DNA from 4 places in the Pseudaeromonas sharmana genome. Region 1 is predicted to be linked to each of the others. Evidence: predicted binding sites of a transcription regulator. Region 1 holds the regulator's gene; each other region holds the start of a gene.
The links. The regulator sigma-54, encoded in region 1, starts transcription at its own class of promoters, with help from an activator protein. The targets are predictions, from matches to a motif close to TGGCACNGTTTTNGCTT.
Positions count from the first base shown of each region.

Region 2: the regulator sigma-54 is predicted to act here: its motif matches at 1,228-1,244, upstream of flhA (flagellar biosynthesis protein FlhA).
Region 3: the regulator sigma-54 is predicted to act here: its motif matches at 1,553-1,569, upstream of flgA (flagellar basal body P-ring formation chaperone FlgA).
Region 4: the regulator sigma-54 is predicted to act here: its motif matches at 1,524-1,540, upstream of flgF (flagellar basal-body rod protein FlgF).

Region 1 is NZ_JBHSAF010000012.1:14,529-17,657, reverse strand. It holds gene ptsN (PTS IIA-like nitrogen regulatory protein PtsN) at 1-211, opposite strand, end outside; gene hpf (ribosome hibernation promoting factor) at 220-507, opposite strand; gene ACFOSS_RS09685 (RNA polymerase factor sigma-54) at 530-2,008, opposite strand; gene lptB (LPS export ABC transporter ATP-binding protein) at 2,055-2,780, opposite strand; gene lptA (lipopolysaccharide transport periplasmic protein LptA) at 2,780-3,129, opposite strand, start outside.
Region 2 is NZ_JBHSAF010000001.1:368,400-371,528, reverse strand. It holds gene flhA (flagellar biosynthesis protein FlhA) at 1-1,193, opposite strand, end outside; gene flhB (flagellar biosynthesis protein FlhB) at 1,308-2,438, opposite strand; gene fliR (flagellar biosynthetic protein FliR) at 2,441-3,129, opposite strand, start outside.
Region 3 is NZ_JBHSAF010000001.1:309,081-312,209, reverse strand. It holds gene ACFOSS_RS01465 (CheR family methyltransferase) at 1-598, opposite strand, end outside; gene ACFOSS_RS01460 (chemotaxis protein CheV) at 620-1,531, opposite strand; gene flgA (flagellar basal body P-ring formation chaperone FlgA) at 1,706-2,392, shown strand; gene flgM (flagellar biosynthesis anti-sigma factor FlgM) at 2,482-2,811, shown strand; gene flgN (flagellar export chaperone FlgN) at 2,808-3,129, shown strand, end outside.
Region 4 is NZ_JBHSAF010000001.1:313,832-316,960, reverse strand. It holds gene flgG (flagellar basal-body rod protein FlgG) at 1-723, opposite strand, end outside; gene flgF (flagellar basal-body rod protein FlgF) at 740-1,486, opposite strand; gene flgE (flagellar hook protein FlgE) at 1,636-2,928, opposite strand; gene ACFOSS_RS01480 (flagellar hook assembly protein FlgD) at 2,957-3,129, opposite strand, start outside.

The sequences.
Region 1 (3,129 bases):
CCGGAATGCGGCCATGGGGAATTGCGATTGCGCCGCCAATGCCGGTACTACCCATTCTTTCGCGGGCAAGCAGTCGCTCGAAGAGGTCTTGCGCGTCAAGGCCAAGCCTTTGAGCTGCCAGTTCGCTGATCATCTCGATGGCGCGTTTTTTGCTGGAACAAGGGACTGCACTTTTGGTGCAGTCCCTGCTGAGGAAATCCTGAATTAACATTATTAGGGTTACTTACTGTTTAGTTTTTCTTTGTGCTTAATGATCTGCCGATCCAGCTTGTCAATCAGCGTATCAATCGCGGCATACATGTCTTCGTGCTGAGAGTTGGCAAAAATTTCACCGCCGTTGACATTCAATTTGGCTTCGGCAATCTGGTTGAGCTTTTCAACCGTGAGGATGACCTGGACATTGTTAATCTGTTCGAAATGGCGCTCCAGTTTTGAAAACTTGCTGTTCACGAAATCACGCAGCGGCTCAGTAATTTCGATGTGATGACCGGACAGATTGATTTGCATAACGTCTTCCTTATTGTTTGCCCTACAGCAGGCGTTTACGTTGGCTTGACGGGGGAATGGATAAAGACTCACGGTATTTGGCAATGGTTCTTCTGGCAACCATGATACCTTGCTCGGTCAGCAAATCCGCGATCTTGCTATCGCTTAACGGCTTTGCCGGGTTCTCCGCTGCGACTAGCTTCTTGATGAGCGCTCGAATCGCCGTCGAAGAACACTCCCCTCCATTATCAGTATTGACGTGACTGGAGAAAAAGTACTTCAATTCGAAGATTCCGCGAGGGGTATGCATGAATTTTTGTGTGGTCACCCGTGAAATCGTCGATTCATGCATCTCTACTGCTTCGGCTACATCGTTAAGAACCATGGGTTTCATGGCTTCTTCACCATATTCGAAAAAATCTTGCTGGTGCTGGACGATGCAGTTGGCGACTTTCAATAAGGTCTCGTTCCGACTCTCCAGGCTCTTGATGAACCACTTTGCTTCTTGGAGGTGAGAACGAATAAATTGGCTATCGCTGCTGTTCCGGGCATGGCGGGCCATGGCGGCATAGGTTTCGTTGATGCGAATTTTCGGCATGGCATCTGGATTAAGCTCCACTATCCAGCGGCCCTGCTTTTTGCTAACGGCGACATCGGGGATCACATAGGATGATTCTGCCTGCAGCACGCTATTTCCGGGGCGGGGATCCAGTTGCTGAATCAGATCCAGTGCCTCTTTCAGATCGGCTTCTTTGAGCTGCATTTTGCGCGCCAAATTGCGGTAATCTCGGTTGCCCAGCAGGTCCATGTGTTCCTGTAGTATCTGCTTGGCTTCCTTCAGCCATGGGGTGCTATGCGGGTACTGTCCTAACTGGATGAGCAGGCACTCCTGGACCGAACGCGCCGCGACGCCGATAGGGTCAAAATGCTGGACGCGTTTAAGGACAGCTTCGACCTCATCCAGCTCGACTTCAACGTCATCGTTATGCACGGATTCGCGGATGTCATCGAGGCTGACTGTCAGGTAGCCAGACTCATCGATTGCATCAATGATCGCCAGCGCGATAGCCGCATCCAGTTCACTGAATGGGGTCAAATGCATTTGCCACAGCAAATAATCTTGTAGGCTCTCTGTCGTTTCGCCCTGATAAACGGGTTCATCGTCGTTAACGGGTAGGCCGCTGGATTGATGTGTCCCGGCGGTATAGACCTCATCCCAGGTCGTATCCATCGGTAGCTCTTCAGGCATGTTTTCCTGATTCAGCGCCTCGCTGGTACTGAGCTGACTTTCATCGTGATCAATAGATTCATCGTGCTGTTCTGACGCGTCACTCTCGCGCTCTGATGGCAGCGCATCGAGACCATCACCCTCTTCCATTTCCAGCAGGGGATTGGCATCCAACGCCTGCTGGATCTCCTGCTGGAGCTCCAGGGTCGAAAGTTGCAACAAGCGAATGGCTTGCTGCAACTGGGGCGTCATGGCCAGTGATTGTCCCAAGCGTAATTGAAGAGTCGGTTTCATCTGAGTTGTTTATTCCTTGCGGCTAATCGTTTGGCGTCCGTTATTGTCACAGGGTGAAGCCTTCACCCAGATAAACCTGCTTGACCTGTTCGTTACGCAGTATCTCCTTCGGAGAGCCCTCGGCAATCAGTTGACCATGGCTGACGATATAGGCTTTTTCGCAGACATCCAAGGTTTCTCGGACGTTATGATCGGTAATTAATACCCCAAGGCCACGATCACGTAAATGTTCGATGATACGTTTGATATCAATAACCGAGATGGGATCAACACCAGCAAAAGGTTCATCTAGCAGGATAAATCTAGGGTCTGCAGCTAAAGCTCTAGCGATTTCCACTCGGCGCCGCTCCCCACCGGAGAGACTCATGCCAAGGCTCTGTCGGATATGGGTAATATGAAATTCTTCGAGCAAGGACTCCATTTTGTCTCGGCGCTCTTCCTTGGACAGATCGGGTCGCAGTTCGAGCACGCCCATCAGATTCTGCTCGACGCTGAGGCGCCGGAATATGGAGGCTTCTTGCGGAAGGTAACCGATACCGCTGCGCGCGCGCTCATGCATCGGCAGCGGCGTCAGATCCAGGTCATCTATTGTCACCACGCCACCGTCCTGCGGAACCAGGCCGACGATCATATAAAACGAGGTTGTTTTACCCGCACCATTTGGTCCGAGCAGGCCGACAATTTGGCCCGTTTCAACCTGCAGGCTGACATTGGTGACAACGGTTCTGCTCTTATAGCTTTTTTTCAGGCTGACGGCCTTCAGGCATGACATTACTGTTGCCCCTTCTTTTGATCGTTGACCTGTTCCTGAATCTGGTCAGGCAGGAAGATGGTCTTGACGCGCGACCCCTTGCCACTACTCTCCGCTGCCATCTGCTGCTTCTGGATGTCATAACGGATGGTGTCACCAGAGACTTGGCTATCTTCCTGCTTCAGGTGCGCCTTACCACTGAGAATGACCAGTTTTTCTTTCAGTTTGTAGCTAAGTTGCTTGGCCTGAGCTTCGACAGGTTTGCCATTGTCGAGGATCTGGTAGAAGGTGGCGGGTGAGCCATAGGCGATCATCTCTTCGGCACCTTTTTGACCGTGACGAATGACTTCGACTTTACTGGCGGTGATGC
Region 2 (3,129 bases), on a different contig from region 1:
TTCTTGCGCACCCCCTTGATGCGATTGAGCAAGGCCCCACCCTGACTGCGATCCACCATTGGAATCAGACGGTAACCCACCTCCAGGCCAATGACGTCCACCGGGCTGACATCATCCCAGCTCAAATCCTTATGCTGTTCCTGTGGTGCACTGCTTTCCACCGGCGCATTGAGCTTGGCCAGCTGCGCGTTCTTCTTCTGTCGGTTGCGTCGGTAGATCCACCAGGTACCGCCACCCGACAGGGCGGCCAGGCTTAAAAATGCCAGATGAGGCATGCCTGGCACTAAGCCCATGATGGTCAGCACGCCTGATGTGATAGCCAGCGATTTGGGGTCGTCGAACATCTGCCCCAGCACCACTTTCCCCATATCCTGATCGGCGTTTTGCCGTGTCACTATGATGGCCGCCGCTATAGACAACAACAGCGACGGGATCTGGGCAACCAGACCATCACCGATGGTCAGCAAGGTATAGATCCGCGTGGCATCACCAAACGCCAGGCCATGCTGGGCCATGCCGATGATGAAACCACCGATAATATTGATGAACAGGATCATGATGCCGGCGATGGCATCACCTTTAACAAACTTGGATGCACCATCCATGGAGCCGTAGAAATCCGCTTCGGCAGTCACCTCCTGACGCCGCCGCTTCGCCTCTTCCTGGTTGATCAGGCCGGCATTCAAATCGGCATCGATCGCCATCTGCTTACCCGGCATGGCATCCAGGGTGAAACGGGCGCTGACTTCTGATATCCGCCCGGCGCCCTTGGTAACCACCACAAAGTTGATGATCATCAGGATGATGAAGACGATGAGGCCGACGGCATAGTTACCGCCGATGACCACATTACCGAACGCCTCGATCACATGCCCTGCCGCCCCAGGACCATTGTGACCTTCCAGCAACACCACCCGCGTCGACGCCACGTTCAGGGCAAGACGCAGCAAGGTGGCCACCAGCAAGATGGTCGGGAACGCCGCAAAATCCAGAGGCCGTCGGGAATAGATGGCAACCAGCAACACAACCATGGCCAGCGCAATATTGAACGTGAACAGGATGTCCAGCAGGAACGGCGGCATCGGCAGCACCACCATGCCAAGGGAGGCCAGCACCAGTAACGGTGTCCCCACCCCTTTCGTCAGCAGGCTCTTGACTTGCCCCAGGGAGGCTAATGTGGCTTTCAATTCCATGGCGAACGCACCTAAAACTGCAGTGCCTACAGCCTAGCAAAAATCAAGCCATTGGTTAATGCATTGATTTTGATGGAATTTGATTCGTATCAGAAAATCGACGTCAAAAAGACGTCAATAACGCAACTCATCCGGAATCGGCAGCTCATCGGCTAACTTGTGCGGTGCCTGGCCACGCCCCTGGCGATAGGCCTGCAGCTGGTAGACATATGCCAATACCTGCGCCACCGCCACGAACAGCCCTTCGGGGATTTCACTATCCAGCTTGGTGGTATGGAAGATAGCCCGCGCCAGCGGCGGGGCTGCAACCTGGGTAATACCATATTCGGTCCCGATGTTACGGATCATCATGGCTATTTCATCCACCCCTTTGGCGACCACGACCGGGGCCTTGCCCTGCTGCTTGTCATACTTCAAGGCGACAGCATAATGCGTCGGGTTGGTAACGATCACGTCCGCCTTCGGCACCTCCGCCATCATGCGGCGGTTGGCCATCTCATATTGCATACGCCGCAGGCGGCCCTTAACCTCGGGCTTACCTTCCGAGTTTTTGTATTCATCCTTGACCTCCTGCTTGGTCATCTTCAGTTGTTCCTTGTGATGCCACTTCTGGAACGGAACGTCGATGGCCACGATCGGCACCAGAGCGCAACAGATGCCGATGGCAATCCACAGGCAGGTCTCCAGAGCGTCATAGATGGCGTAGGGAAACTGGCGCTGACTGAGGTCAAGAATATGTGGCAACTGGCTGGTCAACAGCCACCAGACCATCAGGGCAATAAACGTCACCTTGCCGATGGATTTCACCAACTCGATCAGGCTCTGCACGCCCACCATTCGCTTCAAGCCGTTAATCGGATTGAGTTTGGTAAACTTCGGCATCATGGCTTCAGAGCTAAAATTGAAGCCTCCAAGCAGCAAGTTGCCAATCAAGGCGGCCAGCAGCAGAATGAAAAACCAGCCGGACATCGGAACGATCAGGTTGGCAATATCCGTACTCAGTGCCAACTCCATGGTTTCCGGATCGAACACTTCATCCCGGCTAAATGAAAAGTTGCGCCTGCAGATCTCCAGCAGCGCACTGCCGATGCCGGCACCGGTCACATACAGGCCAATGACGCCCGCCAGCAGCACCAGCGCCGTACCCAACTCCTTGGATCGGGGGATCTGGCCTTTAGCCTTGGCATCGGAAAGGCGTTTACCTGTGGGGTCCTCTGTCTTTTCCTGACCATCTGCTTCAGCCATCGTCAGCCTCCACTACATTCAGTGCCAATGATCTCGCAGATCAAGGCCTGAACCTGTTGCCAATGTGCCAGGAAATGCTCCATGAAGCCGCCCAGCGATACCCAAAGCACCAGCAAGCCACATATCATGCTGACGGCAAAGCCCATGCTGAAGATGTTCAACTGCGGTGCGGCACGGGTCATGACACCGAACGAAAAATTAACCAATAGCATGGCCGTGATCGAGGCCAACGACACAGAAAGTGCCATTTGAAACATAATGGTCATGAACGAGAACAGCGCCTGCAAGCCGGTGATATCCAGCCCGCTGGTCGACACCGGGAGGGTGGTGAAACTCAGATTCACCAGATGCAGCATGGTCAGATGGCCATCGATGGCAAAGAAAATCAAGGTTCCCAGCATCAGATAGAATTGGCCGATGACGGGCGTGGATCCACCGTTGATCGGATCCACTAACGACGCGAAGCCCAAACCGCTCTGGGTGGCCAGGACTTGGCCGGCAATGACAAAACTCTGGATGAGCAGCTGGGTGGCAAAGCCGATAGCCACCCCGATGAGCACCTGCTGGGCCACCACGAGCCAGCTTTGCAGACTGAATAACGGGATCTCCGGCATCGGCGGCAACATCGGCGCCATCGCCAGCGTGATGACAAACCCCAGCTTGGCACGGATCATGACCGGCACATTCTGGC
Region 3 (3,129 bases), on a different contig from region 1:
TGAACGGCCGGAAGCTCACCAATTTTTTGACGCGGTCGGTGACGCGCATCTTGTTGTCGCCACAAGGCTCGAAAAATTGACGCTTGCGTTCCGGAGACAGGCCTCGGGCCAGCGCCAGACTATCGTAAACGCCCTCCTTGCACTGATTGAGCATGGTGGGCGAAATATCGGTACCGATGATTTGTACCCCACCCGGCATGGTGCCCGGTTTCTTGATTTGTTGTTCCAGGGCTGTCATGGCGATGGAATACGGCTCCTGCCCGGAAGAGCTGGCGGCCGACCAGATCTTCAACGGACGACCAGCCTTACCCAGTTCGGGAAAGATCTTGTCTGTCAGCAGTTGAAACGGGTAAACATCCCGGAACCAGAGTGTCTCGTTGGTGGTCATCGCATCAACCACCGTCATTTTCAAATCCCGCTCGCGCGGATCCATGGCCCGCTTGATGAGATCGGAAAGGGTTGCCGCTCCAAACTGCCCCAGAAGGGGCGCCAGTCGGCTCTTGACCAGATACTGCTTATTGGCACCCAGAACGATACCGCTCTGGGCCTCCAAAAAGGCACTGAACTGTTTGTAAAGCTCTTCGGACAGTGTCTTCATTATAAATTCTGCATAAGTGGGTTACATCGCATCCTGAACCGCCTTGGCAAGTTCATCCGGGTTAAACTTGGCAATGAAGTTGTTGGCACCAACTTTCTGCACCATCGCCTGGTTAAAGACGCCACTCAGTGAGGTGTGCAAAATGATGTGCAGTCCACGCAGTGACGGATCATTGCGGATCTCGGCCGTCAGCGTGTAACCATCCATCTCCGGCATTTCAATATCGGATATCACCAACGCGACCTGCTCACTGATAGGCCCTTTCTTGGCCATATCCTGCAACAGATTCAACGCATCCTTGCCATCTTTGGCCAGCAGGCACTTCACACCAATGGCATTCAAAGCGCGTTCCACCTGCTTGCGTGCAACCGAAGAGTCATCCGCAACCAAAACCGGACGGCCATGGGGATCGTGATGCGCACTCTCCACCACCAGTTCCTTGCTCACTTCGGTATTCACCGGGGAGATTTCATCAAGGATCTTCTCGACATCCAGGATCTCGACCAGCTCACCATCCACTTCAGTGACGGCAGTCATGTAGTTGAAGCGGCCGGCGCCCTTGGGCGGAGGTAAAATGGCCTCCCAGTTCATATTGATGATGCGCTCGACGCTCCCCACCAAGAAGCCCTGCACAGAACGGTTGTACTCGGCGATGATGATGAAGCATTTGGTCAGATCAGCGATGGGACGGCCGCCTGTCGCCATACTCAAATCAATGACGGAAATGGTATGGCCACGAATATGAGCCACGCCACGCACGTAAGGATGCAGCTTCGGCATGATGGTCAGTTGCGGGCATTGCAATACCTCGCGGACCTTAAAGACGTTGATGCCAAAGCGTTGACGCCCATTAAGACGAAACAGCAGCAATTCGAGGCGGTTTTGTCCGACTAATTGGGTCAGCTGGTTCACTGAGTCCAGGATACTTGCCATAATTCTCTCCTGTGAGGCTATTGGCACCCTTTCTGCATAATTGCCGCTAGCAAGCCGCTTGTCGCGACTGTTAACTTTCATAAAGGATAACGGTAAAAACCGTATCATCCATTAACAGCAAGGATAGTACATTCTTATATGTCGTTATTTTGCTTTATCAGCAAGTACTTGAAAATGATTAGTCGCGTTTGTCTGATCTTGCCAACACTCCTGTTGAGCAAAACGTGTTTTGCTGCGACAGATGTCACGGCAGAACTACAGACCCAGGCGGAACAATTTGTTTATACACAGCTAGTTATCGATCCGACCAGCCAAGCGGAGGTGACCGCTTCGTCGATAGATAGCCGTCGCATACAGCATCCCTGTACCGGTCATATCACGCCAACATTGGCCGGCAATGGCGACATAAAACGCAACACCACGGTCAAGCTCAGCTGTGATGAAACACCGACATGGGAGATCTACGTGCCTGTTCGCGTGCGCATCCTCAAGCCGTTTGTCACCGTCAGCGAGCCCATCACCAAGAACACAGTGCTGACCGCCGGATTGCTCAAAGTGGATTTCATGGATGAAGTCATGCTGCGCGGTGACAACTTCACCGAGCCATCCCTGTTGGTGGGCAGTCGCAGCAAGCGGGATCTGAAGCCTGGACAACCAGTGCGCCAAAACCAGATTTGCGTGGTCTGCCGGGACGATACCGTAGCCATTGAAGCCAGCACTTCAGGGATTGCGATCTCAACCGCAGGCAAAGCCCTGCAAGATGGCAGTTTCGGTGATACCATCCGGGTACAAAATTTGCGTTCACAACGTGTCATATCCGCAACAGTCGAGGCCGTGGGGCGCGTACGTGTAAGGATGTAAAGTCAGGTTTCACTTTTTTCTAAAGTTTATCTGGCGATGGCCGATAGACTGGACAGAGGCAATTTCAGGCGAACAGAAGGTAGCTCATCATGGCCATCAACAACATCAGCAACCTGATGAACAACTCCCCTGGCAAGGTCGCTGGCAACAGCAGCAGCCAGCAGGGCAGTGGTACCCAGGCAACCAATAGCAGCACCACAGGCCAGGTCCCCGTTCGTCAGGACGCCGTCGTATTGACGGATCAAGCGCAGTCCCTGAATAAGTTGCAACAAAAAGTCAAGGATGCCCCCGGCTTCAATCAGAGCAAGGTCGAGTCCCTCAAAGCCGCGATAGAACGTGGTGAATACAAGGTTGACAGTGATCGACTGGCCAAGAAAATGGTCTCTCTGGAGTCGGAGCTGGAACAGCTATATAAATGAGTACCCTGACTGAGCTACTTCAATCGCAAGATACGCTTCTAGATGATCTCTATTCGCTGCTGGATCAGGAGTTCGCCCTGTTGCAGCAGCGTAATGCATTAGCCCTTCCTGATTTGGCAATCCAGAAACAATCCCTGTTACAGCAAATTCAGCAGCAGGATCAGTGCATCGCACAAGACCCGGAGCGTGAACGGCTGGCCGCCGATCTGGCACCGATGCGAGAGCAACTGGTCGACAAATTGCAACGCTGTCAGGAACGAAACGAAGTGAACGGCAAGCTGATCGAGATGAGCCTGACTTCCAACCGCCGCCTCGCCA
Region 4 (3,129 bases), on a different contig from region 1:
GTACACCCGTTGAGCCTGGATCAGGTTGACCAACTCTTCGGTCACATTGACGTTCGAGGTCTCCAGCATGCCCTGTTTGATGGTACCGAGGCCGTCGGCTCCGGCGACCCCTTGCAGCGGAGCACCACTGGACTGTGTCTCGACATAGAGGTTCTCGCCAACCGGTTGTAACCCTGCCGGGTTGACAAAGTCAGTCACCGTCAATTGCCCAATCACCTGGCTTTCGGCCTGACCGGTAATCTTCACCGAGACCTGGCCATCACCACCAACCGTGACGCTTTCAGCATCCTGAGGGATCTGGATCTCCGGCTGTACCGGATAACCCATACCCGATGTCACCAGAGTGCCTTCAGAGTTGAGCGCAAATTGACCATTCCGGGTATAAGAGGTAGTGCCATCCGGCATCTGGACTTCAAAAAAGCCTCGCCCTTCAATCATCACATCCAGCGCATTGTCGGTCGTCTGCACATCGCCCTGGGTAAAGCTTTTCTGTGTTGCGACCACCTTGGTACCGGCACCCAGCATCAGACCGGACGGCAGCGTCGTATCGGCTGAGGAGCGGCCACCCGGTTGATGAACGTTCTGGTACAATAGGTCCTCAAACACAGCGCGGCCTTTCTTGAAACCGACAGTCGAGGCGTTGGCCAGGTTGTTAGACGCCACAGAGATATTGGTCTGCTGGGCATCCAGGCCGGTTTTACTAATCCACAAAGCGGGAATCATAATCTTCTCCTCGTCCTTAACTCAGTCGCAGCAGTTGGTTCTGCACTTCGTCATTCTTTTCGGCGGTCTGCATCAGCTTGACCTGGGTATCGAACTGCCGTTGCAGGCGGATCAGGTTGGTCATTTCATCAACCACATTGACATTGCTGCCCTCGAGCGCACCGCTCATCAGGCGCACGCCTGCATCAGCCTGCTCGGCCTGGCCATCGGCACGACGGAACAAACCGTCCGTCCCCTTGGACAAGGCCCGGGTATCCGGATTGACCAGCTTGATGCGCTGGTATTCCTCAATGGTGTCCGGCGCGGCGCCTTCGGGGCGACCGACGACGGTACCATCCTGATTGATCTCAACCTTTTCCATCGGTAATGGCAGCACGATCGGCTGTCCCGACTCATCCAGGATGCTGAGGCCATTGGTGGTCTCCAGGACGCCGAGAGGAGACACACGCAGGCTGCCCATACGGGTGAACGCCTCTTTGCCTTCGCCATCCTGAACCACCATCATGCCGTTCCCCTGCACCGCGACATCCAGATCGCGGCCAGTGGTCATCAGGGCTCCGGCCTCCATACGCTGTCCCGGGCTTTCGGTCAGCGCAAACACCCGGCTCGGCAATCCTTCACCGTAGACTTGCATCGATCTGGCTTGCTCGAGATCGGCCTTGAAACCGACCGTGTTGGCATTGGCCAGATTGTTGCTGCGGACGGCCAGGCTATTCATGTTTTCCTTGGCCCCCGACATGGCGATGTAAAGCAGGTGATCCATGTCTGTCTCCAGTCAAAAAGGTGACTTTAGCCAGATAATGCAATGGGCGTGCCACTCTTTGAGCAAAGCGTGAACAGCGAAAGGAGTTGGATTTAACTTATTGAATTAAAAAGAAAGGCGGCTCAAGGCCGCCTCTTTTTTCGTCGGGATTAACGGATCTGCAGGATCGTCTGCTGCAACGTACTATTGACTTCCAGTGCCCGAGAGTTCGCCTGGTAGTTACGCTGTGCCGTGATGAGATCGACAAGCTCAGAAGACAAATTGGTGTTCGATGCTTCCAGCGCCGAGGACTGGATGCTCCCCACTGTCCCAATCCCGGCCTGCGATGGCACCGCCTCCCCTGAAGCCAGCGAAGCCTTCCAGGAGGTATCGCCAATCTGTGTCAGCCCCTGCGGGTTGGAGAACTTCGCCATCGCCACCATCCCCAGGTTCACCGTGGTGCCATTGCTATAGGTGGCCGCAACCAGACCATCGGAACCGATATCGACGTTCGTCAATTGTCCGACGGTGGAACCATCCTGCGACAGACTGCTGACGGAGAATGCCGACGCATACTGGGTGATGGTGTCAAAATCGATGGAGAAGGTCTGGGTCCCATCCGCACCATTGGTGATGACCCCGGCGCCAGGCGTACCCAACGCCTCTGTGGTAATGGTGGCCGGGGTTTGCGAAGTCAGCGCGCCCTGGGTATCAAACTCCAGCACAGCCCCTGCCGGTGTGCCAGTGCCGCCATTGATATCTACCGCCTGATTGTCGACATAGGTCACCAGACGCCAGGTATTCGGGTTGGTGGTGGCCGTAGAATCCTTCATAAAGTACTGGGTGACGGTATGGGATTGACCTAACGAGTCATAGATCACCACCGAAGTAGAGGAGGTGTAGGTATCGGAATCCGTCGGGTCGAAGTTTGCCGGATCCACGGCCGTGCCATTGGCAGGCAGATTGAGACTTTCATTGACCTTGGTCGTCGCAGTCGGCTTCCCGGCCACAGACGGGATCTGCAATGCCTGAGTTGAATCGAGACTCACCGCTTTGGGCGTACCATCATCGTTGACCTGGTAGACCTGCAGATACTGCCCCTGAGACGTCGTGACATAACCATCATCATTGATCTGGAATGCCCCGGCACGGGTGTAGGTTCTGTCCTGGCTGGTCAAGGCGCCCGAGGTGACAAAGAAGCCTTCGCCCTTAATCGCCAGATCCAGCGCACTGTTGGTACTCTGCAGCGCACCTTGGTGAAACTGCTGGGTTACCGCGGCAGTTTGCACACCGTTTCCGACGACAGTTTTGGCATTGGCAAACACCGAGCTGGAGTAGACATCGGAAAATTCGGCCCGCGAGCCCTTGAAGCCGGTCGTATTGACGTTGGCAATGTTGTTAGCCGTGACGTCGAGTTGCTTTTGCGAGGCGTTGAGCCCGCTCAGTGCAATATTGAATGACATAATCGCTCCTTCGCGTTCGCCGCTGAAATTAACTGGTAACTTCGAGAATCTTGCTGAGCTCGATGGAGCCCAAACCGTTGATATTCAATGTGGTCGCTGTTGATGAGGTGCCCAGTGTGACACTGCTGACCTTGCCATAGACCAACGCAGAAAGATCCTGGCTCTTGCCATCCACCAAACCGTTAACCTTGACGGTATATT